4 regions of the Pseudoalteromonas sp. J2K-J599 genome follow, and region 4 is predicted to be linked to each of the others. Evidence: predicted binding sites of a transcription regulator. Region 4 holds the regulator's gene; each other region holds the start of a gene.
What was found. The regulator sigma-54, encoded in region 4, starts transcription at its own class of promoters, with help from an activator protein. The targets are predictions, from matches to a motif close to GTTGGCACGNNNNTNGNNT.
Positions count from the first base shown of each region.

Region 1: AC5NT5_RS14120 (DUF1328 domain-containing protein) is a predicted target of sigma-54. The motif match lies at 1,889-1,907, and genes of this name have one in related genera.
Region 2: flgJ (flagellar assembly peptidoglycan hydrolase FlgJ) is a predicted target of sigma-54. The motif match lies at 4,610-4,628, and genes of this name have one in related genera.
Region 3: AC5NT5_RS06855 (ferritin-like domain-containing protein) is a predicted target of sigma-54. The motif match lies at 5,649-5,667, and genes of this name have one in related genera.

Region 1 is NZ_CM200271.1:3,140,319-3,147,816, forward strand. Features, by position in the region: gene oadA (sodium-extruding oxaloacetate decarboxylase subunit alpha) at 1-1,170, opposite strand, end outside; gene AC5NT5_RS14115 (OadG family protein) at 1,182-1,427, opposite strand; gene AC5NT5_RS14120 (DUF1328 domain-containing protein) at 1,947-2,120, shown strand; gene AC5NT5_RS14125 (hypothetical protein) at 2,179-2,370, shown strand; gene AC5NT5_RS14130 (YcxB family protein) at 2,504-2,971, shown strand; gene csrA (carbon storage regulator CsrA) at 3,022-3,213, opposite strand; gene AC5NT5_RS14140 (aspartate kinase) at 3,305-4,522, opposite strand; gene alaS (alanine--tRNA ligase) at 4,529-7,129, opposite strand; gene AC5NT5_RS14150 (regulatory protein RecX) at 7,149-7,498, opposite strand, start outside.
Region 2 is NZ_CM200271.1:1,037,894-1,045,391, forward strand. Features, by position in the region: gene flgE (flagellar hook protein FlgE) at 1-975, shown strand, start outside; gene AC5NT5_RS04705 (flagellar basal-body rod protein FlgF) at 1,133-1,876, shown strand; gene flgG (flagellar basal-body rod protein FlgG) at 1,898-2,686, shown strand; gene flgH (flagellar basal body L-ring protein FlgH) at 2,703-3,386, shown strand; gene AC5NT5_RS04720 (flagellar basal body P-ring protein FlgI) at 3,398-4,492, shown strand; gene flgJ (flagellar assembly peptidoglycan hydrolase FlgJ) at 4,665-5,681, shown strand; gene flgK (flagellar hook-associated protein FlgK) at 5,683-7,498, shown strand, end outside.
Region 3 is NZ_CM200271.1:1,506,596-1,514,093, reverse strand. Features, by position in the region: gene yejK (nucleoid-associated protein YejK) at 1-410, opposite strand, end outside; gene AC5NT5_RS06880 (YejL family protein) at 473-685, shown strand; gene AC5NT5_RS06875 (DUF3413 domain-containing protein) at 691-2,187, shown strand; gene AC5NT5_RS06870 (DUF4124 domain-containing protein) at 2,274-2,753, shown strand; gene aceK (bifunctional isocitrate dehydrogenase kinase/phosphatase) at 2,857-4,575, shown strand; gene AC5NT5_RS06860 (LysR family transcriptional regulator) at 4,595-5,533, shown strand; gene AC5NT5_RS06855 (ferritin-like domain-containing protein) at 5,711-6,154, shown strand; gene AC5NT5_RS06850 (hypothetical protein) at 6,201-7,498, opposite strand, start outside.
Region 4 is NZ_CM200271.1:627,973-635,470, reverse strand. Features, by position in the region: gene kdsC (3-deoxy-manno-octulosonate-8-phosphatase KdsC) at 1-459, shown strand, start outside; gene lptC (LPS export ABC transporter periplasmic protein LptC) at 456-1,010, shown strand; gene lptA (lipopolysaccharide transport periplasmic protein LptA) at 1,000-1,545, shown strand; gene lptB (LPS export ABC transporter ATP-binding protein) at 1,542-2,267, shown strand; gene AC5NT5_RS02800 (RNA polymerase factor sigma-54) at 2,337-3,836, shown strand; gene hpf (ribosome hibernation promoting factor) at 3,863-4,150, shown strand; gene ptsN (PTS IIA-like nitrogen regulatory protein PtsN) at 4,155-4,607, shown strand; gene rapZ (RNase adapter RapZ) at 4,626-5,471, shown strand; gene AC5NT5_RS02780 (HPr family phosphocarrier protein) at 5,514-5,786, shown strand; gene mgtE (magnesium transporter) at 5,918-7,276, shown strand; gene AC5NT5_RS02770 (protein disulfide oxidoreductase) at 7,479-7,498, shown strand, end outside.

The DNA.
Region 1 (7,498 bases), 1.2 Mb from region 4:
ATCAAGCACGCGCTCTTGTAGCTCTTTATTCATTGGTGCTGGTGTTAAGCCATATTCACCTTTTAATACGCCAGCAGTTTCTTTAGTAATTGTTTTATAACGCTCACCCGTTAGCACATTAAGTACCGCTTGAGTGCCAACAATTTGCGACGTTGGTGTTACTAAAGGTAAAAAGCCAAGATCTTCACGTACACGTGGGATCTCAAGTAAAACCTCATTAAGCTTATCGGCTGCGCCTTGCTCTTTAAGTTGGTTTTCCATGTTTGTAAGCATGCCACCAGGTACTTGAGCTAATAAAATGCGCCCATCAACCCCTTTTAAGCTACCTTCAAATGCCGCATATTTTTTACGTACATCTCTAAAGTAAGCAGCAATTTCTTCTAGGTGGTTTAAATCAAGCTCAGTATCACGCTCAGTCCCTTCAACTATCGATACAATAGTTTCAGTTGCGGAATGTCCATAAGTCATACTCATTGATGAAATAGCGGTATCGAGCATATCAATACCAGCATCAATTGCTTTTTGGTAAGTAGCAGTACTTAAACCTGTTGTAGCGTGGCACTGCATAGCAATTGGAATAGATACAGCTTCTTTAAGTGCTTTAATTAGTTTTTCAGCATCGTACGGCTTTAATAAACCCGCCATATCTTTAATACAAATTGAGTGACAACCCATATCTTCAAGCTGCTTTGCAAGAGTTAGCCACATATCAAGTGTATGAACTGGGCTAACTGTGTACGAAATAGTACCTTGAGCGTGAGCGCCTACTTTTACAGCCGCTTTAATAGCTGTTTCTAGATTGCGAACATCGTTCATTGCATCAAATATACGAAATACATCAACGCCATTTTTATGTGCACGTTCTACAAACTTTTCAACTACGTCATCAGCGTAATGGCGGTAACCTAATAAGTTTTGACCGCGTAATAGCATTTGCTGTTTAGTATTAGGCATCGCTTTTTTAAGTGCACGAATACGCTCCCAAGGATCTTCGCCTAAATAACGAATACACGAGTCAAATGTAGCACCGCCCCACGATTCAATAGACCAATAACCCGCATCGTCTAATTTGCTAGCAATCGGTAGCATATCGTCTAGGCGCATACGCGTTGCTAATAATGATTGGTGAGCATCGCGTAATACCAATTCTGTTAATTTTAATTTAGCCATGTGTGTGCCCCTTATTTATTATTTGATTTGTACTGAGCAATGGCAGCACTAATAGCAGCGATGTGCTCATTAGGCACACCTTGAGATTTAAAAGATGGTGATTTAACTGGTGTCGCCACGTCAGGTTCGCTAAAGCGCGTCACCAAATTAGACATAAGCGTTACTGCACCAATTAATATCGACAGAAATACAAACACCCCAACCATGCCAGTAAGCATTAAGTTACCAGCCGTTGTGAGTAGAGCACCTATATCCATTTTTCTCCCCTTGAAACCCATATCGAAAATAAAAAATCGATTTAATTAAATATTTATTCACTGGATAATAACAAAACTAATCGCTTTGTCTACATCTTGTAAATTGGTAAAACCAATTAAACAATAAACAACATAACACTCAATTAATTTACATGCTATAACTCAGCAATCACGCGCTCTACAATACATACAAGAAATAACGACTATAGCTAATAGTTATATGGAAGTTGTTAATTAACTATCAAGCTAAGTAAAAATAAACACTAATTCTTAATATAAAATGCAAAGCCACACACCACTTGTTAATTGGTCTTACCAAAATAAGTCTATTTAGTGAACATTTAGCAGTTATTTGCAACAGTGTGAATAACTTACATAACAAAGCGTAAAAGTTACTAACCAACTAATAACTAGAATAACAGCAAAAAACCATAAGCAATTGATATTTATACAAAATAAACTTTGGCATATAACTGGCATTAGTTATTATGAGCAAATTTGATAACCAAGGAGAAAACAATGTTACGCTGGACAATTACATTTTTAGTTATTGCTTTAATCGCTGCAGTGTTAGGTTTTGGTGGCATCGCAGGTGCCGCAGCTGGTATAGCAAAAATTATATTTTTTATCTTTTTAGTACTTTTAGTGATTTCATTAGTTTCAGGTGCACTACGTGGTAAATCACCCAGGTAGATAAAGCATTCAACTGACAAACACTAAAATTTAATTAATACTTACAAGGAATTACACTATGAACTCTACAACTTTAAAAGCAGCACTAATCGCAGTATTTGCAGGTTTTTTCATGATGGGTTGTGAAGACAACCATGCAGAAGATGCTGGCGAACGTATCGACGAAGCAGTAACTGACGTGCAAAACTCTGTTGAAGATGCATGTGAAAATGTTAAAGAAGGCGTGAACGCTGAAGAAACTAACTGTTAATTCTTCTTGTACCGCTAAAAAAACGGCTTTCGAGCCGTTTTTTTGTGCCAGTAATAAAATCACTAACTATAAAGCTGCTCATTTAGCAGTTAGCTTGTTAAAATAAAAAAAACGATATTTAAAGCAAGGCAAAATGGCATTCACAACCACCTACACATTAGATAAATCCTACTTTTACGAGTGTTTTGATGAGTCACTCCCTTATAGTAAGCGTGCAAAACCTAAATACTTTTTACTTGTGTTGTTAGTTGCGCTTGGTTTATTTGGCATTTATGTTTTAGACGATCATTACTTAGGATCGTTCATGATCATGTTAGCGGTACTCGAGTGCGTCGCTTTTTACTATCGCAGACCATGGTGGGTAACCAGACAAATGCTCAGCAGAGCATCAGGCTCTGAGGTAACACTTACCTTTGACGAAGAAGGTATTAAATCTTCTAATCATTACAAAAGCTATCAATTAGAATGGCAAAATATAAGCGAAGTAATAGACACCCAGCAAGGTATTATTATTAAAAATAAAAGTGGTATGCAGTACATATCAAAACAAATACTTAATCCTGAAACACTCGCTTTTATAAACAAAAAAGCCACTCAGTGAGTGGCTTTTAGTCTAGTTGAGTTAATTACTCAACTACGTATACGTGTTGATTAAGCATTGCCCGGATTAGGGTTCGACTTTTCAGCTTGTATGCGCATGTAAATCTCTTCACGATGCACTGATACGTCTTTTGGTGCATTAACACCGATTCGAACTTGATTTCCTTTAACACCTAGAACAGTAACTGTTACTTCGTCACCAATCATTAGGGTTTCACCTACTCTACGAGTTAGTATTAGCATTCTCTTGCTCCCATGTTCCAATAAAAATTATAAGATTCCGCTTAAACATACTAATGAAAATTAGACTGAAAAGTAAGTAAAAACTCGCAATCTATCCATTTTCTGTTAAAAATGCCTTGTGTAATGCACGAACAGCCAACTCTAAGTACTTTTCATCTATTAAAACTGAAATTTTAATCTCTGAAGTCGAGACTAAAACCACATTAATATTTTCCTGCGCTAATGCATCAAAAAATAAACTAGCGACACCAGAATGTGATTTCATACCCATGCCAACAGCAGAAACTTTAGCTACTGCTTGCAATCCGCTTATATTTTGAGCACTGAGCTGAGCTTGATCTTCACTCAATAATTCAAGTGCTTGCAGATAATCATTCGAGTGCACAGTAAAAGCATAGTCTATTTTTTCAAAGTTATGATTAACTTGATTAATCATATCTATTTCGATGCCATTTTCGGCAAAAAGTTTCAATATTTTTGAAAGATATTGCGTGCCCGTTGGCACACCTTGTACCTTAATTAAACATTCGTCACGATTAAACGCAATCCCCGATACAACCTTGCTTGGCATATCGTTCTCCTCAAAACTTATTAATGTACCTTCATCGGGATTAAAGCTCGAAAGCACCCTAAGTGGCACATTATGTTTTCCTGCGGCTTCTACTGAGCGAATATGCAAAACTTTCGCCCCTAAACTTGCCAGCTCTAGCATTTCGGCAAAGGTAACTTGGCTCATTCTGCGCGCGTTAGGTTCAACACGAGGATCTGTAGTATATACGCCGTCAACGTCTGTATAGATCTGGCATTCGTCAGCTTTTATAGCCGCTGCTATTTCTACAGCCGATGTATCGGTGCCGCCGCGCCCAAGCGTTGTAATATTGCCCTCAACATCACGCCCCTGAAACCCAGCAATAATAGCAATACGATTATGCTCAAGCTCATGCTTCAAACGCGTAGCAGCAACCTCTGCAATACGAGCTTTACCAAACATGTTATCGGTTAAAATATTGACTTGATCGGCTAATAGGCTCACAGCAGAGTGGCCACGTTTTATAATGGCCATAGCAAGTAGTGATACAGAAACCTGCTCTCCGGTGCTAATAAGTACATCTAGTTCACGGCTACTCGGGCGAGTATCAATTTGTTTGGCGAGATTAATTAAGCGGTTGGTTTCTCCCGACATAGCCGAGAGCACCACAACCACTTGATGTCCTTGTTGTCTGGTTTTTACAACAAGGTCGGCGACCGCTTCAATTCGCTCTATTGAGCCGACCGAAGTGCCACCGAATTTTTGAACAATAAGCGCCACTTAGGCTTAAGTACGCTCAGTTAACCAAGCTGTAACGCTATCTAGTGCAGCAGCAAGGTTTTGTGGCTCACTACCACCGGCTTGTGCCATATCTGGACGACCGCCACCTTTTCCACCTACTTGGCCTGCCATGTGGTTAACTAACTCACCGGCTTTTACTTTGCCTGTTAAGTCTTTAGTTACACCAGCAATTAGGCTTACTTTGTCGCCACTGGCAACACCGAGGGCAATAACACCTGAGCCAATTTTGTTTTTAAGGTCATCAACCATACCGCGCAGTGCTTTAGATTCAGTACCTTCAACATTTGCTACAAGTAGCTTAACGCCGTTAATTTCAACAATCGAATCAAGTAAAGATGCACCCGCTGCACTTGCTAACTTATCGTTAAGTTGCGCAATTTGCTTTTCAAGACCTTTAGACTTTTCAAGTAACGCGGTTACTTTTTCAAGTACCGATGCGCTATCGCCTTTAACTAAAGCAGCTACATCATGTAATTGTTGCTCTTGCTCGCTAACATAAGCAACTGCATCAGCACCAGTTACCGCTTCAATACGGCGAACGCCTGCTGCAATACCGCTTTCAGATACTATTTTGAATAAACCAATATCGCCTGCGCGCTCAACGTGAGTACCACCACAAAGCTCAATAGAGTAGTCGCCAATAGTAACTACACGCACTTCGTCATCATACTTTTCGCCAAACAACGCCATAGCACCTTTCGCTTTAGCATCATCAATAGCCATAAGCTCAGTATTAAGTGCAAAGTTACGACGAATTTCGTCATTAACTACACGCTCAATTTCACGTAGCTCATCTTTAGTAACCGCTTCAAAGTGCGAAAAGTCAAAACGTAAACGATCAGGCTGAACAAGTGAGCCTTTTTGGCCTACATGGTCGCCTAATAATTGGCGTAGTGCTTCGTGTAAAATGTGTGTAGCTGTGTGGTTTTTCTTAATGCTATCGCGGCGTGCATTATCAATAGTCGCATCCACTTTATCGTTAACACCAATGCGACCTTGCACAGTACCGTGGTGAGCAAAAGCATTACCAAGTTTAGTGGTATTAGTAACATTAAATTCGCCACCAGCAACTGTAATAGTACCCGTGTCGCCCGTTTGGCCGCCTGATTCAGCGTAAAACGGTGTGCGGTCTAATACTACAATACCTTGTTGACCATCTTCTAATAACTGAACAGCTTCGCCACCGGCAAAAATTTCTACCACTGTCGCGCTATGGTGTGTGCTGTCGTAGCCTTTAAACTCAGTAAGCTTTTCTGATTTTAATTGCTCGTTGTAATCAGCACCAAACTTACCCGCTTGTTGCGCTGTTTTACGTTGTACAGCCATGCATTCTTCAAAGCCTTGATGATCAATCGTCATCTGGCGCTCACGCGCAACATCGGCCGTTAAATCAGCTGGAAAACCATACGTGTCGTAAAGTTTAAATACTAAGTCGCCCGGTATAATATCGCCTTTAAGGTCACTTAAGCTTTCTTCTAAAATAGCTAAGCCACGTTCAAGTGTTTTACCAAACTGTTCTTCTTCAATGCGTAATACTTTTTCGATAATTTCTTGTTGCTTAGCAAGCTCTGGGTACGCTTGACCCATTTGCTCAATTAGCGCAGCAACTAATTTATAGAAAAACGAACCTTGTGCACCTAGCTTATTACCGTGGCGCACAGCACGACGAATAATACGACGTAGTACATAACCACGCCCTTCGTTAGATGGCATAACACCGTCTGAGATTAAAAACGCACACGAACGAATATGATCCGCCACTACGCGTAGTGACTTATCGTCCATATCTTGCGCGTTAGTTACACTTGCAGCTGCTGCAATTAAGCCTTGGAATAAATCGATTTCGTAGTTTGAGTGCACGCCCTGCAAAATTGCAGAAATACGCTCAAGGCCCATTCCCGTATCAACAGATTGCTTAGGTAGAGGCAACATTGTACCGTCGCTTTGACGGTTGTATTGCATAAATACAAGGTTCCAAATTTCGATGAAACGGTCGCCGTCTTCCTCTGGAGTGCCCGGAGGTCCACCCCAAATATGCTCACCATGGTCATAAAATATTTCAGAACACGGACCACATGGACCGGTATCGCCCATAGACCAAAAATTATCTGAAGTCGCAATACGAATAATACGATCTTCACTTAAGCCAATATCTTTTGACCAGTACTCAAACGCTTCTTCATCATCGTGATAAATAGTAACAAGCAGTTTTTCTTGAGGTAATTTAACAACCTCAGTTAAAAACTCCCACGCAAACTTAATCGCGTCTTGCTTAAAGTAATCGCCAAAGCTGAAGTTACCTAACATTTCAAAAAATGTATGGTGGCGAGCAGTGTAGCCTACGTTTTCTAAATCGTTATGCTTACCGCCAGCACGTACACAGCGCTGCGAACTTGTCGCACGTGTATAAGGGCGGCTTTCTGCGCCTAAAAATACATCTTTAAATTGCACCATGCCGGCATTATTAAATAACAACGTGGCATCGTTACCCGGTATAAGCGAGCTAGAAGGTACTATTTGATGTTGCTTGCTGGCAAAAAAGTCTAAAAACTGTTGCCTAATTTGTGCGGTAGTCATGTGCTGCATTTGAAAGTCTCACCTGTATTTACTGTGCTTGCATTGCAAAATTAATTTCATCGTAGCTAAAACCCCGATACATTAAGTAGCGCACGCGCTTAGCTTTATCTTTGTAATCGAGATCTGGCGGTGTATTCGAATATTTTTTATTGTACGCATCCTGCGCAAGCTCAAACCAATCTATTTCAAGCTCTTCAACTACCAATTCAAGTAGCGAACGATCAATCCCTTTGCCCATAGCTTCGCTTTGTATTCGCTTAAGCCCGTGGCATTTAAATATGTGTTTTCTTACAAAGCCTTCACAGTATCGCTGCTCGTTAATAAAATTGTGCTTTTCGCACCAATCAAGCAGCGTTTCAATAAACTCTTCTGTCGCTT
Region 2 (7,498 bases), 410 kb from region 4:
TCTACAGGTGATACAACGTCGGTAAGTTTGAGCACAACTGATCCAATTCAAATCCCTGATTCGTCTGGTTCACCTCGCGCAACAGAAAATGTATTTTTGTCGTTTAACTTAGATGCAACGGCGGATCCAACAGGTCTAGATTTTGACCCTACATCTAGTGGTACTTATAACTCATCTACGTCAACAACGGTATATGATTCACTAGGTGAACCACATATTTTACAATACTTTTTTGCTAAAGAAGATGATGCCGCAGCAGGTGGTACAGATAACAGTTGGGAAGTATACGCAACACTCGATGGCAAAGTAGTTGATGCCACAACTGGTGGAGAACAAACAACGACACCTTATACACCACTGACCACCCTAGGTTTTAACTCAAGTGGTTTACCATCAACAACAGGTGGTGTGGCAAATACAAATACAACTACTTTTGATGAAATATTACTACCAGCGGGTTCTGGTGCTGGTTTATCAACATTACTAGACAATGGTGCAACTTTCCCAGGTACTGGTATTGAGCTTAACTGGCGCGATGAAAATAACACGGCAGGACGTATCCCAACTCAGTATTCAAGCGGTTTTGAAGTAAAAGCACTCGATCAAGATGGCTCAACAGTTGGTCGTTTAGCCGGAATCGATATAGGCACAGACGGTAAAATTGTTGCTTCTTACAGTAATGGCGACTCAACATTTTTAGGCCAAGTGGCTATGGTACGTTTTCCAAACTCACAAGGGTTATCACAAGTGGGTGATACAAGTTGGAAGCAAAGTATTGATTCAGGTGAACCTGTAGCGGGTGAAGCTGGTTCGGGTACATTTGGTGGAATTAACTCATCAGCACTTGAGCAATCAAATACTAACCTTACTAATGAGCTTGTAGACTTAATTACTGCACAGCGTAATTACCAAGCAAACTCACGTGCGCTTGAAGTTAACTCAACTATTCAGCAAAGTATTTTGCAGATTCGATAAGTTAAACCCCATTGAATATATTAGGCTGCATTTTTGCAGCCTTTTTTATAAGTCCTCTTTGTAAGCCCTTCTAAATACCTCTCAATGTTGTGTCAAATTTAATCTGGCACCTATTTTGCATTTATAAGTTCAGAGATTTTTTATGTGAGTCGATACTATGGACAAAATGGTCTACATTGCGGCCTCTGGCGCTAAGCAAAGCCTACAAGGGCTTGCGCTTAAAGCCAATAATTTGGCGAATGCAAATACAACAGGATTTAAAGCCGACTTTGCGCAGGCGCGTTCTATGCAAGCGTTTGGCGAAGGTTTGCCTACCCGTGTATTTTCAATGCAAGAGCGTCCGGGTTCTAACATGGTATCGGGTGGCATTGTTCAAACCGGGCGCGACTTAGATATCGCGATGAGCGATAACGCATGGCTTGCTGTGCAAGATGCCTCCGGTAATGAAGCTTACACAAAAGTGGGTACGTTAAACGTTACTGCTCAAGGCATGCTCGTAACCAGCCACGGTCGTCAAGTTATTGGCGAAGGGGGACCTGTTATTTTACCCGTCCCAGTCGAAAAAATAGGGTTTAGTCAAGATGGCGCTATTCAAGTACGACCACAAGGCGCTCCCGCTAACTTTTTAGAAGAAATAGATACGCTTAGAGTGGTAGAAGCAAATAGCTCACAGCTCGAAAAAGGTAACGATGGTTTATTTAGACCAAAAGCAAATGTAACAGTAGATACCTCTGCCAATGTAAAAGTTTTAAGTGGTTCGCTTGAAATGTCGAATGTGAATCCTGTTCACGAAATGGTCGACATGATAAGCCACCAGCGCCAATTTGAATTACAAGTGAAATTAATGAAAACAGCTGAAGAAATTGACGAGCGTCAAGATCAGTTATTACGCATAGTTTAACTTTAAAGTGAGGACACGATTATGAATCCAGCATTGTGGATCAGTAAAACTGGGCTAGACGCTCAACAAACCGATATATCGGTTATTTCAAATAACTTAGCGAATGCGAGTACCGTAGGTTACAAAAAAAGCCGCGCTATATTTGAAGATTTACTTTATCAAAATATTAATCAACCAGGTGGTCGTTCATCGCAAGATACCGAAATGCCGTCGGGTTTAATGTTAGGTGCGGGTGCTAAAGTTGTAGCTAACCAAAAAGAGTTTACGCAAGGCAACATGTTGACCACCGAAAACTCACTAGATTGGATGATTTCTGGTGAAGGCTTTTTTGAAGTACTGCAACCAGATGGCAATATTGCTTACTCGCGCAATGGTCAGTTTACTACCGATGGCGATGGACGAATTGTTACATCGGGCGCTGGTTACGTTATTCAGCCAGAAATGAATGTACCTGATGACGCGCAATCAATTACGGTTTCGCAAGACGGCGAAGTATCTGTACGTGTTGCAGGGCAAGCCGATAACGTTGTAATTGGTCAGCTAACAATTAGTGACTTTATTAATCCATCAGGCCTTGAGCCAATTGGTCAAAACCTTTATACCGAAACCGCTGTAAGTGGTGCACCGGTACAAGGTAACCCGGGTGTTGAAGGGTTAGGGAGCATTATTCAAGGCTCACTTGAAACTTCAAACGTAAATGTAACTGAAGAGCTCGTAAACCTAATTGAAACTCAGCGTATTTACGAAATGAACTCAAAAGTAATTTCGGCCGTTGACGAAATGATGAGTTACATCAATCAACAGCTTTAATAGAGTAGGGGGAATTATGCGTAATATTATTTTATTTGCAGCGGGCACATTATTTTTAAGTGGCTGTATGTCTACGCAAAATAGTGAAGTAGTGCAGGACGACCCTTACTACGCTCCTATGTACCCCGAGCCTATTTTAGAGCCGCTGGTAGCCACAGGTTCATTGTTTAATACTCATACATCAAACGACTTATATTCTGATAAAAAAGCGCTACGTACTGGCGATATAATCACGGTTAAGTTGCAAGAGTCTACTCAAGCAACAAAAGCCGCTAAAACAGAAACAGACAAAGAAACTGACGCAAGCTTAGACCCAGTGATTGGCTTAGGTGGCCTACCTGTCAATATAGGTGGCGATAGCATTCAGTTTGGTATTGGCAGCGATTCGTCGTTTACAGGCGATTCAAAGTCAAACCAGTCAAACAGCTTAGTGGGCGATATTTCGGTTAATGTAATGCGCGTTTTACCTAACGGTAATTTAGTTATACGCGGTGAAAAATGGCTAACGCTTAATACCGGCGAAGAGTTTATTCGTTTAGAAGGGCTCGTACGCCCTCAAGACGTAAGTGCCGATAATACGGTGGAATCAAACCGTATTGCTAATGCACGTATTCAATACTCAGGTAAAGGGCAAACGCAAGAAGCGCAAAGTCCTGGTTGGCTTACACGTTTCTTTAGCAGTTCGCTGTTTCCATTTTAGAGGGTAACAACATGAATAGCCTTAAAGCTTTATGTTTAGTTGTGTTATTAGGTTGGCATTTTACTGCCAGTGCTGAGCGCATAAAAGATGTGTCTATGGTTGAAGGCGTACGCTCTAACCAGCTAGTTGGTTATGGCTTAGTGGTTGGTTTACCGGGCACTGGCGAGCAAAACTCATACACACAACAAAGTTTTAGAGGCATGTTGAACAGCTTTGGTATTACGCTACCTTCAACTCAAAGTCCTAAAATTAAAAATGTTGCCGCTGTGGCGGTGCATGCAGAACTACCTGCATTTAGAAAGCCTGGGCAAGCAATCGATATTACGGTTTCTTCTATTGGTAGTGCAGGCAGCTTACGTGGCGGTACTTTACTACAAACTTTTTTAAAAGGTGTAGACGGTAACGTGTACGCAATTGCACAAGGTAGTTTAATTGTCGGTGGCTTAGGCGCACAAGGCCTTGATGGTAGTAGAGTTGTAATTAACACCCCTACAGTTGGTCGTATACCAAATGGCGCTACAGTTGAGCGCGCCGTGGAAAGCCCATTTATGCAAGGCGATTACATTACTTTTAATTTAAACCGCCCAGACTTTACAACGGCAAAACGCCTAGAAAAAACAATTAATGACTTAGTTGGCCCAAATAGCGCACAGGCAATTGATTCTGTTTCTATTCGTGTTATAGCTCCACGCGATGCATCCCAACGTGTATCGTACTTATCGACACTCGAAAACTTAGAATTTAAGCCAGCTGATATGGCCGCTAAAATTATAGTTAACTCGCGCACTGGTACAATTGTCATTGGTAAAAACGTTAAGCTTCAGCCTGCCGCTATAACTCACGGTGGCTTAACAGTAACAATTGCAGAACAACAAAACGTGTCACAACCAAACCCGCTAGCAAACGGTGATACTGTTGTCACGCAGCAGAGCATTATTGATGTAAATCAAGATGACTCGCGCGCCTTTGTATTTAATCCAGGTGTAAGCCTTGACGATTTAGTTCGCGCAATTAACGAAGTAGGCGCAGCGCCTGGTGATCTAATGGCTATTTTAGAAGCACTAAAAGAAGCCGGCGCAATTAACGGACAGTTAGTTGTTATATAAATAACTCAAGCCAATAAATAACGTATTACTTAAGCCCTATATTTTTGAAACAAGATATAGGGCTTTTTATTTACAGCAACTTAAGTTTATTATTTTTATCTTCCTTGTTTTATCGGTAGTGGCTCAATTTTTGCATTTTTAACTGCATTATTCATTTTGTGTCAAAAAGCCGATGGAAACTAATCACCTCGATAAACAAAACTTTTTTGATTTAGGCAACTTAGATTCACTTCGTAAAGAAGCCTTAACCAGTGGCGATGCATCAACTGATGCCTCTAAAGCTGCGCTCAAAAAAGCGGCCGCACAATTTGAAGCTATTTTTACGCAAATGCTGCTCAAAGGAATGCGCAAAGCCAACGAAGCATTTGAAGACAAAGACAGCCCATTTAATTCAAGTGGCGTAAAGTTTTTTGAAGAAATGCACGACCAGCAACTTTCAACAGAGCTTTCTTCAAATGGCTCGTTAGGCCTTGCCGATTTAATTGTTCAGCAGTTATCGCCTGAGTCTAAAAACTTTATGCCAGGCTCGGTGCTTAGAACAACCAACGATATCTTTAGCGATACACAAGTGGGATCTGCTCTTCCTCATGAGCAAAAAAATAAGCAATCCGATCTTATCGTTAATAACACTAAAGCCGATATTGCTGAGCCTAAAGTCGATACTGCAGGGTCTAAAACCGATAGCCCAACATTTAAAAATGCAGAAGAGTTTGTAAGTTCAGTGTGGGAACACGCTAAAACTGCAGCGCAAAAAATTGGTTTAAACCCAGCTGTAATGGTTGCACAAGCGGCACTTGAAACCGGTTGGGGTAAACACATTATTAATAAAAGTGACGGTGGCAGCTCAAACAACTTATTTAATATTAAGTCAGATAAAAGTTGGGAAGGCGACAAAGCAAGCAAAGTAACGCTTGAGTTTGAGCAAGGTACACCCGTTAAAAAACAAGCCAGCTTTAGAGCCTACGATTCAATTAAAGATAGCGTGAACGACTTCGTTGATTTTTTAACGCAAAACCCACGCTACAAAGAAGCATTACAAAATACAGCAAAACCAAATGACTTTTTAGATTCATTACAAAAAGCAGGTTATGCAACCGATCCAAATTATGCCAGCAAAATAAAAAAAGTGCTCAATAGCAGTCAGCTAAAAGACAATGCGGCAAACGTGATCCGCCAAGGAGTAGAGTAACATGTCGTTTAATTTATTAAACATTGCCAGTTCTGGGGTTAGAGCAAGCTCGGAGCTACTGCAAACGACAAGTAAAAATATCGCCAATGTCAATACCGAAGGCTATGTGCGCGAGCGTACAGAGTTTACTACTATGGTTGATAACCAAGTAGGGCGAGGCGAAACATACCGATTATTAAACGAGTTTGCTCAGTCACAGCTAAATCGTGACACCTCTAATAAATCGTTTTTCGATCAGTTTATTACTGAGGCTAATCGAGTTGATACTATTTTTTCTGAAGAGTCGAATAATCTATCAACGGGTATTAACTCTTTATTTAATAATGTACAAGAAGCACTAAATCAGCCGTCGTCTACTGTTGCTCGCTCATTAGTAATGACAGATGCGCAAAGTTTAATTGATCAAATGGATAGGCTTTCGGGCATCGTGCTTGATCAAAAAAGTATAGTAAACGAGCAGCTCGAAATTTTTTCAGATGAAGCAAACTCACTCATTCAAAGTATTAGTACGCTAAATCAAAATATTGCAGCAGTTAATGGCACTAATAACGCCGCAGATGCGAGCTCTACCTATAACGAACGCGATAAAGCAATACGCGACTTATCAGAGCTAATAGACATAGAAACGCTTGATGGTCCAAATGGCGAAAAACTCGTTTTTATGGGCACAGGCGAAGCAGTGGTTATGCAAAATGGCGCATTTAACTTATTTTCGATGACAGGGGATCCTGATCCTAACTTTAAAGAATTCACGCTTGACGTTAATGGTGGCAAAGCAGTGCCGCTTGAAGTTGATGTAAGTAAGCTTAAAGGAAAAATTGGCGGCTTACTTGCTTTTAGAGATGACATATTAGTCCCTGCGCAAAACCAAATTGGCCAAATGGGCTTAGCGATAGCTGATGCATTTAACGAACAAAACAAATTGGGTATGGATGCAACAGGTCAGCTAGGGGGTAATATTTTTAATATTCCTACCGTTGGCGCTTATGCGTATCAAGCTAACACAGGTACAGCCGGTATGACTGCAACGGTAGAGCCAGGTAAGGGCAGTGAACTCCCTGCCAGTGACTTTATTATTACTTATACAGCTAATGCTAATGAAGTAAGTATTCAGCCTATAGATAACAAAGGCGATCCGTTAGGGCAGCCTTCACTTGCTGATATATCGACAGGTGTTATTGATTCATCGACTATAACCTCAGGCGAATCATTTGGTCTTCAAGTAAATGTATCTGGGGCAGGTGTTGAAGGCGATCAGTTTCAAATAAAGCTTAATTCAGATGCTGCTTCAAGTATTACACTTGCAACAGGGCGCGCAGAAGATTTAGCACTAGCATCGCCAATCCGTACTGCTAACGATTTAAATAATATAGGCACCGCTACTATTTCAGCGGGAGAAGTAACAAGTGTTACCTCCGGTGGATTTACTTCAACACCAAGCTTAACAAACGGTGAAATAACGCTTGTTAAAACAGGTAATGCTAACGAATATCAAATTACTGATAATAGCGGAACGAGTACTTTTACTATTACGCCTCCTGCAAAAGGAATGTTATCGCAAGCGGGTGCTCCATTTGATACCTACGGATTCGATTTTGATATAGAAGGTACACCAGCAACAGGCGACACCTTTACACTTGAGTTTAACGAAGGCGGCTTTGATGATAACCGTAATGGTTTAAAATTAGCTGATTTACAAAATGGTGAGTTAGTCCGTTTAAATGTAGAAACAACAGCAACGGCCGACAACCATAAAACCTTTAACCAAGCTTATTCAGGATTAGTGAGTGATATAGGTGTTATAACTGGCCAAGCGA
Region 3 (7,498 bases), 880 kb from region 4:
AAATCAAGCTCTGAGGTCATAGAATAATGCTCTTTGATGTTAATCATCGCAATTAGCATGTAATCAGTTGCAACGTACTGGTAATGACAAAATACTAAATAGCCTGTTTCACTAAATGCATATTTATCAAGCTCTTCTTTTAAAACCGTTGAGGCTTGCTCGGTCATATGCCAAAAGCCTAACTCATCATTACGGTAACTTTGCATTGCAGATGCTACAACACTGTTTTTGTCACCACTGAAAGCACAATAACCTTTACCAGGTTTACCATTGTATGCATGATGTAATTGTTCGATAAAAACGGCTACTTTATCGTTAATTACCATCTCATCATTTCGAAGGTGAATTTGCGTATCGTCGTCTTTTTTGTCTACATAGTGAACGACTAATTTTTTAACGTCTGTTGTCATCTTTGTTTTTCACGCCTCTAGTGTTAAAATACGAGAATATAACTATTTTATTGAACCAACTAATGCCAATCTTATCAAAATACTCTAATGAAGAAGTAGAACAAATCGTCGATCAGCTTATTGATGTGCTAACTAAACACAATGCGCCGGTTGATTTAAGTCTTATGTGTTTAGGAAATTCTATCACGCATATCTTAAAAGAGCATGTACCAACAGGGAAAAGACAAGCTGTAACCGAGAACTTTGCAAAAGCGCTCGCGCAGTCGGTTAAATAAAATTTATGAATTTATCGCAGCACAATCAATTTTCATCAAAAGCGAGTCAGCTGCTAAGTTGGGGGCATTGGTTTACCTTTGCCAATATCGGCTTAGCCCTGCTTATTAGCTTAAGCTATTTATTTGCAGACTCGCCACCTACAAGCTTTTTAGGCATTACCTATATGCTAGTTACTTGGCTAAGCCACACTAGTTTTATAGCCTTTTTAGCGTTTGTGCTGACGGTATTTCCGCTTAGTTTAGTATTCCCCTACCCACGACACATTCGCGGCATGGCCGCTGTTATAGCCACTGTAGGCGCATCATTGCTTACTCTTGATGCTTATGTGTATGTTAATTTAGGTTATCACCTAAGTATATCTGCCTTACCTGAAATCATTTCATTGTTGTGGCATCGTTTAACAAGCTCTCCTGCTTTAACAACCATTTTAGCCATTGGTATTGTTGTTGTTATTTTAGGCTTTCAGCTACTTGTTAGTAATTACACATGGCACCACCTTGAGCGTTTAAAGCAATATAAATTTGCACGTTACGCAATTTCTTTCTTAATCGTGTGTTTTTCGCTTAGCCACAGTATTCATATTTGGGCTGACGCCAATTTAAACTTTGACGTAACAAAACAAGATAATGTTTTGCCACTTTCATACCCTACTACCGCTAAAAGCTTGTTAGCTAAAAATGATCTGCTAGATATAGAAAGCTACGAGCAAGCACACAACGTAAAAATTAATAACCAAAATATTAGTTATCAAATGCCAAGCCCGCTTGAAAAATGCGAGGACTACACACAAGCCAATGTAGATATATTTGTATTTGAAACTCAACAACAACTCGAAAAGTTTGTTGCCGAGAATAAAAACATGCACAAAACAGAGCAGTTTTTACAGCCAACAAATCATGACGATACGTTATTTAGCTTAGTGTATGGTTTACCCGCTTTTTATAAAGCAGCAATTTTAACCGAGCAGACACTCCCAGTTTGGCAAAGTCAGCGCCGTAGCATTGAAGTAACTGGCATTGAAGAACTAAGCTTTATTAATGATCAAGCACATAGCTCTAGTGCTATTCGAGTAATTAAAGCGAGTGATACCCCTACTGTTCGAGATGATGAAACACAGGTTTTTGCTTTTAGTCTTGCCAATAACAAGCAAGAAGTAGTAACCACCTCAACTTTATACAGCTCTGACAAACGTATTTCTAAGGTAGATGGGCTAATTCAACCTAGCGATTTAATTGCAACAAGCGTTGGGCAATATTTAAATTGTAAAGCTATTGCCAAGCAAACAATGCTAGGCGTTAATCTATACAAGAAAAAAGACGATATGGGCGTGAACTACTCTCAGGGTGTTGTTATAGCCTATAAAAAAGATAGGATTACCTTAATAGATTCAGATGGTAACTTTAAAAACATTTCCGCCGCTGAAGGTTTTTCTATTGAACAAGGTTTAGATATACCATTTTTAGTACAGAGTATTAAAAAGCTCAAAACCTTTACCCAATAACAGTTATCCTAACCTAGCTTGATATACCACCAAGCTAGGTTATAGTTTTATATTGTTGTTAGATATAAAAACCAAGGATGACATGTATGTTTAAAACTTCTCATTATATTCTCCATTCTAGCTTTTTACTTATCAGTTTTTTTAGCTTTAGCGATACCACTTACTACAAATGTGTAACAGAAAAAGGCACTGTCTTTTCTCAACTCCCCTGTGACGACGAAGCAACGACTTATAAAGTTAACACAACGGGTAATCAGTATTCTGGTCCTAAGGTTGACTACACTAAACAACTAAACGAACTTGAGCGTGAAAGGCTTCTATCTGGCTTACAGGCAGAGCTTCGCAGTAATAACCATAAACTAACAATACTTGATCGTAATAAAGAGCGTGCTGAATACAAACAACAAGAGCGGTTAAATCATATCTTAGCCATTGATGATAAAAAGCGTATTACTAAAGACATTGCTAAAAAACTAAAAATAATTAATAAAACATATAAGAAAAACGTATCGGCTGTGACTAAACAAATTAAAATTCTCGAAAAAAAGATAGCTCAATTCCAATAAGTTACTCTTAGTTAGTAAGTAACATTTATCTTGGTTTTAAACTTAAAATAACATACCCTTAACACAATAGAGTATAAACTCTAGGGACTTTTAAGGAGTGCAAATGCAACCTCGCCATATTGCTGAATTAATTTTAACGGGTTTTAAAAGGCACTATCAGTTATTTCAAAAAACAACAGCCAAAGCCCCTCTTGCCTTTGCAAAAAAAGATTGGCAAGCAATTAATGATATCAGCCGTTTGCGTATCAGCTATTATGATGATCGTGTTAACGAAACCACGCAAGCGTTAAAAAAAGAAACCCCAACCGAACAACTCGATGAAAGCCTATGGCTTGAGGTTAAAAAGATATATCAGCATTTTTTATGTTTTCATCCCCAAGCAGAGCTCGCCGAAACTTTTTATAACTCTGTATTTTGCCGGCTGTACCATAGGCGCTATTTTCATAATGACTTTATATTTGTAGAAGCAACCTTAAAAGATGCTCCTTCAGTGCCTGTAGAAGCAGAATATAGAACATACTTTCCTGTAGTTGATGGCCTCAAACCAACAATAAAACGCATTATTAGTCATTTTGATTTTAAGGCCCCATTTGTAAATTTAGAGCGTGATATCCGCCTCCTTGTTAAAGCTTTTTATAAACAAGCCCCCGATACACATCACCAACCTTGGCAAATGCGCTTTGATATTTTACACACACCTTTTTATCGTAATAAAGCAGCCTATATTGTTGGTCGTGTTGTTTCAAAAAGTGGGGTTCAGCCCTTCATAATCGCTGTATTACACGATGAAGATAACGGATTATATTTAGATGCACTTTTAACTAAGTCATCTCAAATGCGTGTTATTTTTGGCTTTGCCCGCGCCTACTTTATGGTAGAGACTCACGCACCTTCAGCACTTGTTCGGTTTTTAAATCAACTTATGCCAAACAAAACACTTGCTGAGCTCTATAACGCAGTGGGTTTTCATAAGCAGGGTAAAACTGAGTTTTACCGAGAGTTTTTAAATCATTTATCTCACTCTAGTGATGAGTTTACAATTGCACCGGGGACTCCCGGTATGGTGATGATGGTATTTACCCTCCCCTCATTTGGCTATGTTTTTAAAGTAATAAAAGACAAATTTGGTGAGAGTAAACCCTTTGGCCGTGATACCGTATTAAAGCGTTATCAACTGGTAAAAAATCATGATCGCGTTGGCAGAATGGCCGATACCATAGAGTATTCTAACGTCGTATTTCCTTTAGCGCGTTTTGATAGTAATTTACTTGCGCAATTACATAAAACAATTGGCTCATCAATGATAATTGAGGGCGATTGGTTGATCATCAAGCATTTGTATATTGAACGGCGCATGACACCTCTTAACTTGTTTTTAGAAAATGCTGATGAAGAAAGTGTCGCCGACGCGATTGAAGAATATGGGCAAGCCCTAAAAGAAATGATTGCTGTTAATATATTCCCTGGTGATATGCTCTTAAAAAACTTTGGTGTAAGTAAGCACAAACGTATTATTTTTTACGATTACGATGAAGTTCAATACCTAACCGATATGAACTTTAGAGCATTACCAAAAGCAAAGAGCTATGACGACTATTTAATGGATGAACAAAGTTACTCTGTTGCACCACAGGACGTATTTCCTGAGCAACTTTGTACATTTGTAATGCCAAACCCTATGTATAAAAAGTTTTTACTCAGCACTCATCCTGAGCTTATAGATGTTAGCTTTTGGAAGCAGGCACAACAAAATATAAAAAATGGTCAGGTAAGTCATATTTACCCATACCCGACAGCACAGCGCTTTATTCACCACTGGTAAGCGCTAAAGGACACACACAATGAATATAAGTAAAATAGATTTAAATTTACTCGTTTACCTCGATACATTGCTGCGAGAATGCAACGTAACACGCGCTGCTAATCAATTGAGTATAACGCAACCTGCAATGAGTAATGGCCTTAAACGTCTTCGTAACTTATTTAACGACCCTATTTTAGTTCGTACCAGCGATGGTATGGTGCCTACCGAGCGTGCTTTGGAGTTACAACCCGTTATTCGTGGCATATTAATGACCCTTGAAGAAACTCTAGCTCCTAATCGAGAATTTGAGGCAAGCCAAAGTAAGCGTGTGTTTAGAATAATGGCCAGTGATTACGCTGCAAGTACATTAGCACCAAAGCTTTTAAGTAAATTGCACGAAGAAGCCCCCGATACTACTTTAGATATACTCACACCAAGTGATGTCACCTTTCATGATGTAGAAAACGGTAAAGTAGATATGGCAATCAACCGTTTTGAAAACTTACCGCAGTCTTTTCATCATAAACGTATTTGGAAAGATAGTTTTTGCTGCTTAGTAAAAGCCGATAACCCTATAATTGAAAACTTTAGCCTCGACAGCTATTTAAAAGCACGCCATATATGGGTGAGTAAAACAGGTTTTGGTGTAGGTGTGGGCATGGACCCTAAAGATGTGCAAAAACTTGGCTGGGTTGACGAAGCACTTGCTCACTTTGGTAAGCATCGTAATATTGCCACTTTTACGCGTAACTACCATGTAGCAATTCATTTAGCTAAAGAGAAAAATTTGATTGCGACCCTTCCTTCAAAAGCCGCAAATATATATTTAGATGATCCGGGGCTTAAAATTTTAGAGCCACCATTTCCAATTCCTCCTTTTGAGCTTGATATGATTTGGAGCCCACTGTTACATCGCGATGCGAGTCACATTTGGTTACGTCAAAAAGTAGCTGAAGTAGCTGAAGAGCTAAAATAACTTTATTACACAATATAATGTAAAAATTGCTAGGTTAATTTTTTGCCTGTTAACTTAGCACCCTACTGAGATGAAATTAATTCAATAAAATCAAATAACTACATAACCATTGAAACGTGGAACATACATTGCTTTTATTAAATTGAACTATACATTCATTTAATTAAAGAGGTCATTATGAACACCCATCAAGGATCAGAAGTAAATCATATTACTGACATCATTCAAGTTATGAACAGCGGCATCGATTTTTATCAAAAAGCACAGGAAAAAATTGAAGACCCTGCTATTGGTGCACTTTTTCAGCGTATGATAGATGCCCGAAAAGTGAGTGTTGAGCGCTTGCAGCCATATGCAATTAATGAAAAAGGCGAACGCGAAGATGGCTCATCTTTCGCAGTTGAAGCACGACGTGCGTACACAGCCCTATTGACTACTTTCACCTCTCACAACGACAGCACGTATGTAAAAGAGCTTGAAGAGGTAGAAGATAAAACCCTTGAAGAAATTAAAGCAGCAATGGATAAACCGCAACCAGCTGACTGCGAAGCTGCACTGGCTAAAACATTATTAACAATGCAAAGCTGCCATGCAGAAATGAGCCGTATGCAAAAAAATTAAGTCAATTATAATATGGCTTAGTTATTTCAACTAAGCCATATTTAAATTAATTTTCTAAGGTCATAGCTAAAGCTGCATATTGCCTGAACCAAGTGATGTTGCTCACTGCATGCCTCATAATATTATTTGAACGATTTATGATTGAAGGTTCAAACTTAGATAATTCACGCCAATCATATGAGAATGCAATTTGTTCACCTTTACTGCTAATACCTTCTCCGGTTACAAATTGTGGAATAGGACCTGGACCAATGGCAATGCGTTCAACCGCTGTTTTAGCTAAGCAATTCATAATATCTAAGTTGTTAAAATACCCCTCTTCATCAGCTACAACAAATAAGCCAACATCAATATGTCCATGATTAATATCTTCATATTTCTCGTATGATGGACCTCGACGATCCCAATTATAATTCCATGTACACGTGCCATCATCTTGGTACTCTAAATTTTCAGTAAAAAAATCTATAATACCCATTATTTTTGATTTATAAAAATCAGGTCTATCACTCCATTTATCTAAATACAGCATCGCTGTTGCCATTGTCAGGTTATGATTATGGGCTAAAGGATTACTATATAAACCAGAATCACCATAGTTATCGTTGTAAAGGTTCACGTAGTAAAAACTTCCTTTAATCGAAGAGTTTTTACTAACGCTATACGAGCTGTCATGGCTGTCTACTATCTTTTGGGCGGCTAATATAGAAATGTCCGCAAAGTTATAATAATCAGATAATTTTTGAGTTTTTATTATATCAACTATACGCATAACACCGTTTAAAATCATACCATCCGTCAAAACAGTTATACTCGAATCAGAGAGTGATCTTTCCCAGCCGGGGGCAATTTCATCTCTTTCATTTAAGAATAATTTAGGTGCCCGCTTATAGCTATTTGTTGCTGAAAATCCATTTGTACTTCTCACCAAATCCGTATCACTAAGCATTTTGTTAGCTAACTCAATAGCCATATCTAAATACTTGAGCTTATTGGTTACATTATAGAAATGCAGATAAGTACGTAACCAATAATACCCATTCCAAGCATATTCATTGCCTGTATTAGACTCATTATTAATCATTGGATTGCCCGGATACTTTGCAAATATCAGTTCAGCTAAACTTGAAACATTATCTACATCAGAAACTTTAGGGTTAGGAACGTCTAAACCGCTTATTAAATCAGCAGATGTAATGTTATGTAATTCAAAGAATGAGTCCTGGTTTGCGGAGATAAGTTGCGGCTCCCCTCTGTCACTTATGCCAAAATTACGGCTATTTTCAATGTTATTCAGGTCTATTAAGCCTAGTCCCTGAAGAGCTCCCTCAGAAAATTTATTTG
Region 4 (7,498 bases):
TTTTCTGATGGCCGTATTTACCTTGGCAATCAAGGTGAAGAGCTAAAAGCATTTAATACAAAAGATGGTTTTGGCATTAAAGCACTTATAAACAGTGGCTTTGAAGTAGCTGTTATTACTGGTCGTCATTCACAGATAGTACAACAACGTATGAGCAGCTTAACCGTACAGCATATTTATCAAGGCCAAGAAAATAAGCTCATTGCCTATCAAGAATTAAAAGATAAACTCAACCTTAGCGATGAACAAATTGCTTATATTGGTGATGACGGTCCTGACATGCCTGTTATGGAGTTAGTAGGCTTTGCCGTTGCAGTAAATGATGCCCACCCTCTTATTAAGCGTTTGTCACATTATGTAACGCAAATGCCTGGTGGTTTTGGCGCTGTGAGAGAACTCACCGATTTGCTCATGCTTGAAAATGGTAAAGCATTGACTACACAAGGCACTAGTTCATGAATGCAGCGCGCATAATATTAAGCGTTTTATTCATTAGCTGTATGGTTTGGCTTTGGTACCCTTATTTTACACAAACAAATATTGTGCCTCAGGCTGAGCCTGAAGTTGTTGCTAAGCCTGATTACATAGCTATTGAGCTCAAACAGACAGCCTATGATGAGCAAGGTAAAATTAGCCACAAAGTCACTGCGGCTAAAATGGAGCTATACCAGCAATTAGGTTTCACGTTTTTTGAAAAACCCATTTTTACTTTATATAACGAGCAACAAACGTGGCAAATAAATGCAGACGAAGCAACATTATATGAAGATAAACAATTAATTTTAGAAGGTAATGTGGTTGCCAAAAATTTAACCGATAACGCCATGATAGACAAAATCAATGCTGATAATATTCAGGTTGATATAAAGTTATTAACAATGCGTTCGGAGCAACCCGTCATTATCACTGGACCCAATTTAAAAATCACCGGTAAAGGCCTAGAAGCCGACTTGAAAACCGAAGTGATAAAACTAATTAACCATACGCGAACCATATATTATGACCAATAAAATATTAAAATCATTTATAATTCCTACACTTATACTAGCGTTTAATAGTAGTGCTGCAGAGCAAAACACGCAACCTGCTGCCAATCAAATTTCAATAAGTGCCGACAAGCAAGAAGGTCAATTGAAAGCTAATGTGGGTATTTTTGAGAAAAACGTTGAGATTATTCACGGTAATCGCCGCATTACAGCCGATCGCCTCGAAGTACACAAACGTGATGAACTTGGTGATAATAAACAATTATTAATTGCCACAGGTAGCCCTGCGCACTTTGAAGAAAAGCAATCAGACGGCACGACTATGAGCGCCAGTGCTGACGAAGTACGTTATGATGTATCTAAGCGTTTTTTAACGCTTGTTGGTAATGCACAAGTATCGCAAGCCGGACAAAAAATAAATGCTAAAAGCATTACCTACGACATAGAGCAGCAGCTCATCAGTGCCGAAAAAGATGAAAACTCAACTGACCGCGTTCACACAATTTTAGTACCGATCGAAACTAAAAAAAGTAAAAAAGGCGATAAAGGTCAACCATGAGCACATTAAAAGCAGAACTATTGGCAAAAAGCTATAAAGGTCGTGAAGTTGTAAAAAACGTCGGCCTTGAAGTACAAGCTGGCAGTATAGTTGGCTTACTTGGCCCTAACGGTGCTGGTAAAACAACGACTTTTTATATGATTGTAGGGCTTGTTCCTAGCGACAAAGGTAAAATATCTATTGATGATAACGATATTACTCTTTTACCTATGCATAGTCGTGCTAGATTAGGCATAGGCTACTTACCACAAGAGTCATCGATTTTTAGAAAGCTGACTGTTTATCAAAACTTAATGGCCATTTTAGAAACGCGCAAAGAACTAAATAAACAAGCCAGAGAAGACACGCTCAATAACTTATTAGATGAATTTAGCATACAACACATTCGTGATAGCCAAGGTATGGCATTATCGGGGGGAGAACGTCGTCGTGTAGAAATAGCACGAGCGCTGGCAGCAGATCCTAAATTTATATTACTGGATGAACCGTTTGCCGGTGTTGACCCTATTTCGGTATTAGATATAAAGAAAATAATAGAACATCTTAAAAATCGTGGGATTGGTGTATTAATTACCGACCATAACGTAAGAGAGACCCTTGATGTTTGTGAAAAAGCCTACATTGTTTCTCATGGGGAGCTGATTGCATCAGGTACTCCAGAACACGTATTAAATGATAAAACAGTACGCGATGTTTACTTAGGCGAGCAATTTAGGCTGTAACATTTACGCCATGTCTTTAAGCATCTGCTAGTATTAATTATAACAACATAAAAGGATTGTTAGAGATACATGAGGCAATCACTACAGCTGCGCATGGGCCAGCAACTTACAATGACTCCACAGTTGCAACAAGCTATTCGTTTGTTGCAACTCAGTACATTGGATCTCCAGCAAGAAATACAAGAAGCTCTCGACAGTAATCCACTATTAGAGGTTGAAGAGGCAGACTATTCCGAAGACGCTGCTGGTAAAAACGAGCAAAAAGCTGATACCGATGACATAACTGTTAGCGCATCTGCTGATGATGCTCCGAGCGAATACGAACAAGATACTGGTGAAGCACTTGCAAAAGACACGCTAAGTGACGACATGGCTATGGATGTCAGTTGGGATGAGTACATGAGTGCCGCTCCTGCAGCCTCATCAGGTCCAATGCCTGAAGACGAATCAATATACCAAGGCGCCTCTACTGAAACGCTGCATGAGTATTTAATGTGGCAATTACAACTAACGCCATTTAGCCCTACCGATGAAGCCATCGCTATTGCGATTGTAGAGGCCGTCGATGATTCAGGTATTTTAACACTAAGCTGCGAAGAGATTTTAGAAAGCTTTAATCAAGAAAACGAAGATGATAACGAAGTTGAACTTGATGAAATTGAAGCGGTATTAAAACGCATCCAACTGTTTGATCCTGTTGGTATTGCTGCACGTAGTTTACAAGAGTGTTTGTGTATTCAGCTTAATCAATTTGATAAAGAAACACCTTACATTAATGAAACGAAAATGATTTTAACCGAGCATATTGATCTATTAGCAGCTCGCGACTATCGTACATTAATGAAAAAAACAAAGCTTAAAGAAGAAGAGCTTAAAGAAGTAATGACACTAATACATACTCTCAACCCAAAACCTGCAGATACTATTGTAAGGGAAGAATCTGAGTATGTTATTCCTGATGTGTCAGTTAAAAAAATTAAAGGCCGCTGGGTTGTCGAATTAAACCCAGATAGCATGCCTAAAATTCGTGTTAATAGCCAATACGCAGCAATGTCTCGCACTGTAAAATCAAGTGGCGACAGCCAGTTTATTCGCTCACATTTACAAGAAGCTAAATGGTTTATTAAAAGCTTAGAAAGTAGAAACGACACGCTATTAAAAGTTACTAATTGTATTGTTAAGCAACAACAAGGCTTTTTTGAACATGGCCCTGAAGCCATGAAACCAATGGTTTTAAATGATGTTGCTGAAATGGTAGAAATGCACGAATCGACAATTTCTCGCGTAACTACTCAAAAGTACATGCATACACCCCGTGGTATATTTGAGCTTAAATATTTTTTCTCAAGCCATGTAAGTACTGAAAACGGTGGTGAATGTTCATCTACAGCAATACGTGCGCTTATCCGAAAATTAATCGCAGCAGAAAACTCAGCAAAACCATTGAGTGATAGCAAAATAGCGGATATATTGGCTGAGCAAGGAATTAAAGTAGCGAGACGTACAATCGCAAAATACCGCGAATCTCTTGCTATTCCACCGTCAAATCAGCGTAAAAGTCTGATTTAAGACGCTAAACTAAGAGGGTAATGCTTATGCAACTAAACTTAACTGGTCGTCACGTAGAATTAACCGATTCACTAAGAGACTATATTAATACTAAATTTGCGAAGCTTGAAAGACACTCTGATCATATTAATAATGTTCATGTCATTCTCGATGTAGAAAAATTAAATCAAAAAGCAGAAGCCACAATACACGTAAGCGGTGCTGAGCTATTTGCCTCTACAGAACATCAAGATATGTATGCCGCTATTGACTCGTTGATCGACAAGCTCGATCGCCAAGTAATCAAACACAAAGAGAAGCTTGCTCGACACTAATATGATGAAATTAAGTTCACTTATATGCCAGGACTGCAGCAAAGCTGCGGTCCTTTTTAATAGCAAAAAAAGAATTTTAGAGTTCATTAGCGAACTTGCTCACGACAAACTTCCGTATTTACCGCAACAAGATATTCTTAATGCTTTAATGAGCAGAGAGAAATTAGGTAGTACAGGTATAGGACGTGGCATTGCTATTCCTCATGGAAGAATGAGCGGTGCAGAAGAGCCTTTGGCTTTAGTGCTCGTTAGCGAAACTCCAATAAACTTTGATGCAATCGATAATCGCCCTGTTGATATTTTCGTCGCACTCATCGTACCAGATGGCGATAACCAGCAGCACTTAAAGACTCTAGCAACCATTGCTGATAAACTAAACAACAAAGATTTTTGTAAACAGTTACGCAGTGCAAAATCTGATACTGAGCTTTACCAAGTTATTGTCGATCAATCATAGTTTTATAAAGGGTGTTAAATGGAGTTAATTATCATAAGCGGCCGTTCCGGTTCTGGAAAGTCGGTTGCTTTGCGCGTTGTAGAAGATTTAGGTTATTATTGCGTAGATAATATTCCAGTAAACCTACTACCTTCATTAGTTCGCAGTGTGTCTGATAGCTACGATAAAATTGCTGTTAGCATAGATGTGCGCAACATACCTAAAGAACAAGATGAATTTAACGATATTCTTGAATACTTACCAGGCTTTGCAAACCCTACGTTATTTTATTTAGATAGTGACGATCAGACATTGATCAAACGCTTTTCTGAAACACGCAGATTACACCCACTATCAATAGACTCGTTGCCCCTTGATTTAGCCATCAAAAAAGAAAAAGAATTACTTGATGTATTAACCACTCGCGCCGACTTTATGATAGATACGACTGATTTAAGTGTTCATCAACTCGCTGAATCTATTCGTGAAAAGATTTTAGGTAAAAAAGATAAGCAACTGATTGTCACATTTGAATCATTTGGTTTTAAACACGGTATACCAAAAGAAGCAGACTACGTATTTGATGCACGCTTTTTACCAAATCCACACTGGGAACCAGAGTTGAAGCCTTTAAATGGGTTAGATCAACCGGTTAAAGACTATTTAGCTAATCACAGCATAGTGCAAAAATTCACATGGCAAATTCAAACATTTGTACAAACGTGGTTACCGCATTTAGAACGAAATAACCGCAGTTATTTAACCATTGCTATTGGGTGTACAGGTGGGCAACATCGCTCTGTGTATTTAGCGCAAACTATCGGTGAAAGTTTTGCAATGACACATCCCAATGTAAAAATTCGCCATCGCGAACAAGAAAAATAATATAGCTGAATAATCACCTGTTCAGCTTAGGTAGAGTAAGTTATGCATTGTGAAGATACCTTTTTAATAAAAAACAAATTAGGCTTACACGCCAGAGCAGCTACTGTGCTTGCGCAATTAGCAGTACAATTTGATGCTACAATCACATTATTCCAAGATGACAAAGAAGCAGCAGGCGATAGCGTACTTGCATTAATGTTACTTGAAAGTAGCCAAGGAAAAGAAGTTAAAGTTGTTTGTAAAGGCCCTGATTCTGAGCAAGCTTTACACGCTGTTGGAGAATTAATAGCACAACGCTTTAATGAACAAGAATAATCTGTTTTATAAAAACAATATTCGCATTACTAGTGCTTCAATTAAAACAGATATATAAAATAAATAGGTTAGTAACGCCAGTTAACTCACCTCCCCCCATAAAGTAATATAACAATTTATAAAGGACGCCAATGCCAGAAGCTTTTGAACAAGATTATCCACTACAGCAACTAAAGCAGGTGACGAAGTCACTCAATAGTGGTCAATTTGTTCAAGTTAGACGCATGCTCGCAAAAACGGCTCCTTGTGATACCGCATTATTATTAGAATCATCACCGCATAAAATTCGCCGACTGCTTTGGCAATTGGTCGATCCTGATGTGCAGGGTGATGTTCTTGAAGAATTATCTGAAGATGTTCGTTTAGGCATTATTGCCCAAATGGAACCTAAGCACATTGCCGCCGCAACTGAAGACATGGGCCACGATGACTTAGGTGAAGTATTACGTAGCCTGCCAGATACCGTCTATAAAGACGTTGTTAGCGCGATGGACATTCAAGACCGTGAACGTGCCACGCAAGCACTGTCATATCAAGAGCGTTCAGCAGGTGCGCTAATGAACACCGATACGGTGACCATTCGCCCTGATGTAACACTCGATGTTGTACTTCGTTATATTAGACTGCGTGGTGAGTTACCAGAGGGTACAGATGATTTATATGTTGTTGATAAACATAACTGCTTTATAGGCGCTTTATCGCTGAGTACATTATTAACTAATCCGCCAGAAAAAATTGTCCGCGATTTAATGGATGAAGATTGTGAGTCTATCCCAATCTCAATGGATGAAAGTGAAGTAGCGCAATTATTTGAGCGTCATAATTGGATATCGGCCCCAGTGGTGGACGATAACGACCAACTCCTCGGTCGTGTTACTATCGATGACATCGTTGATGTAATCCGAGAAGATGCCGAGCATAGCTTATTAAGCCTAGCCGGTCTTGATGATGAAGAGGATACATTCGCGCCAGTACTAAAAAGCTCTAAAAAACGCTCAGTTTGGCTAGGAGTTAACTTACTAACCGCACTTGCAGCTGCTTTTGTAGCTAGCTTTTTTGAAGGCACTTTAGATGTGCTCCCTATTTTGGCTGTGCTTAACGGTATTGTCCCTTCTATGGGTGGTGTTGCTGGTAGCCAATCATTAACGCTTGTTATCCGTGGTATTGCAGTAGGTCATATAAACCAAACAAACCAACGTTTCTTGATGATGAAAGAACTGGCCATTGGCGCGCTAAACGGTATTTTGTGGTCACTATTAATTGCGGGTGTTATTGCGCTATGGCAGTGGGACTTTATGCTTGGTGGCGTACTCGCCTTCGCTATGTTTATGAACTTAGTGGTGGCAGGTGTTGCTGGTGCAAGTATTCCAATAATTCTTAAAAGAATGAATATAGACCCTGCTCTTGCAGGGAGTGTGGTGCTAACCACGGTGACTGATATTGTTGGTATATTCGCCTTTTTAGGTACTGCTACATGGTTGCTGATATAAATTAAACGCTTTAAATGTAAAAAACTACAGCAAAAATACTTAGGGTAAATCAGTAGCTATGGCAACGGATACCAAACATAAAAATGACATACCTAAAAAAACGCTAAAACAAAAAAGCGTATCCATATTAAAAAGTCTACTGGTATATGGCTCTATATTTTTCGTCATTTATACCGCCGTCAATTGGTGGCGGCAACCTGTCATGCCAGCAAATCCTCAATT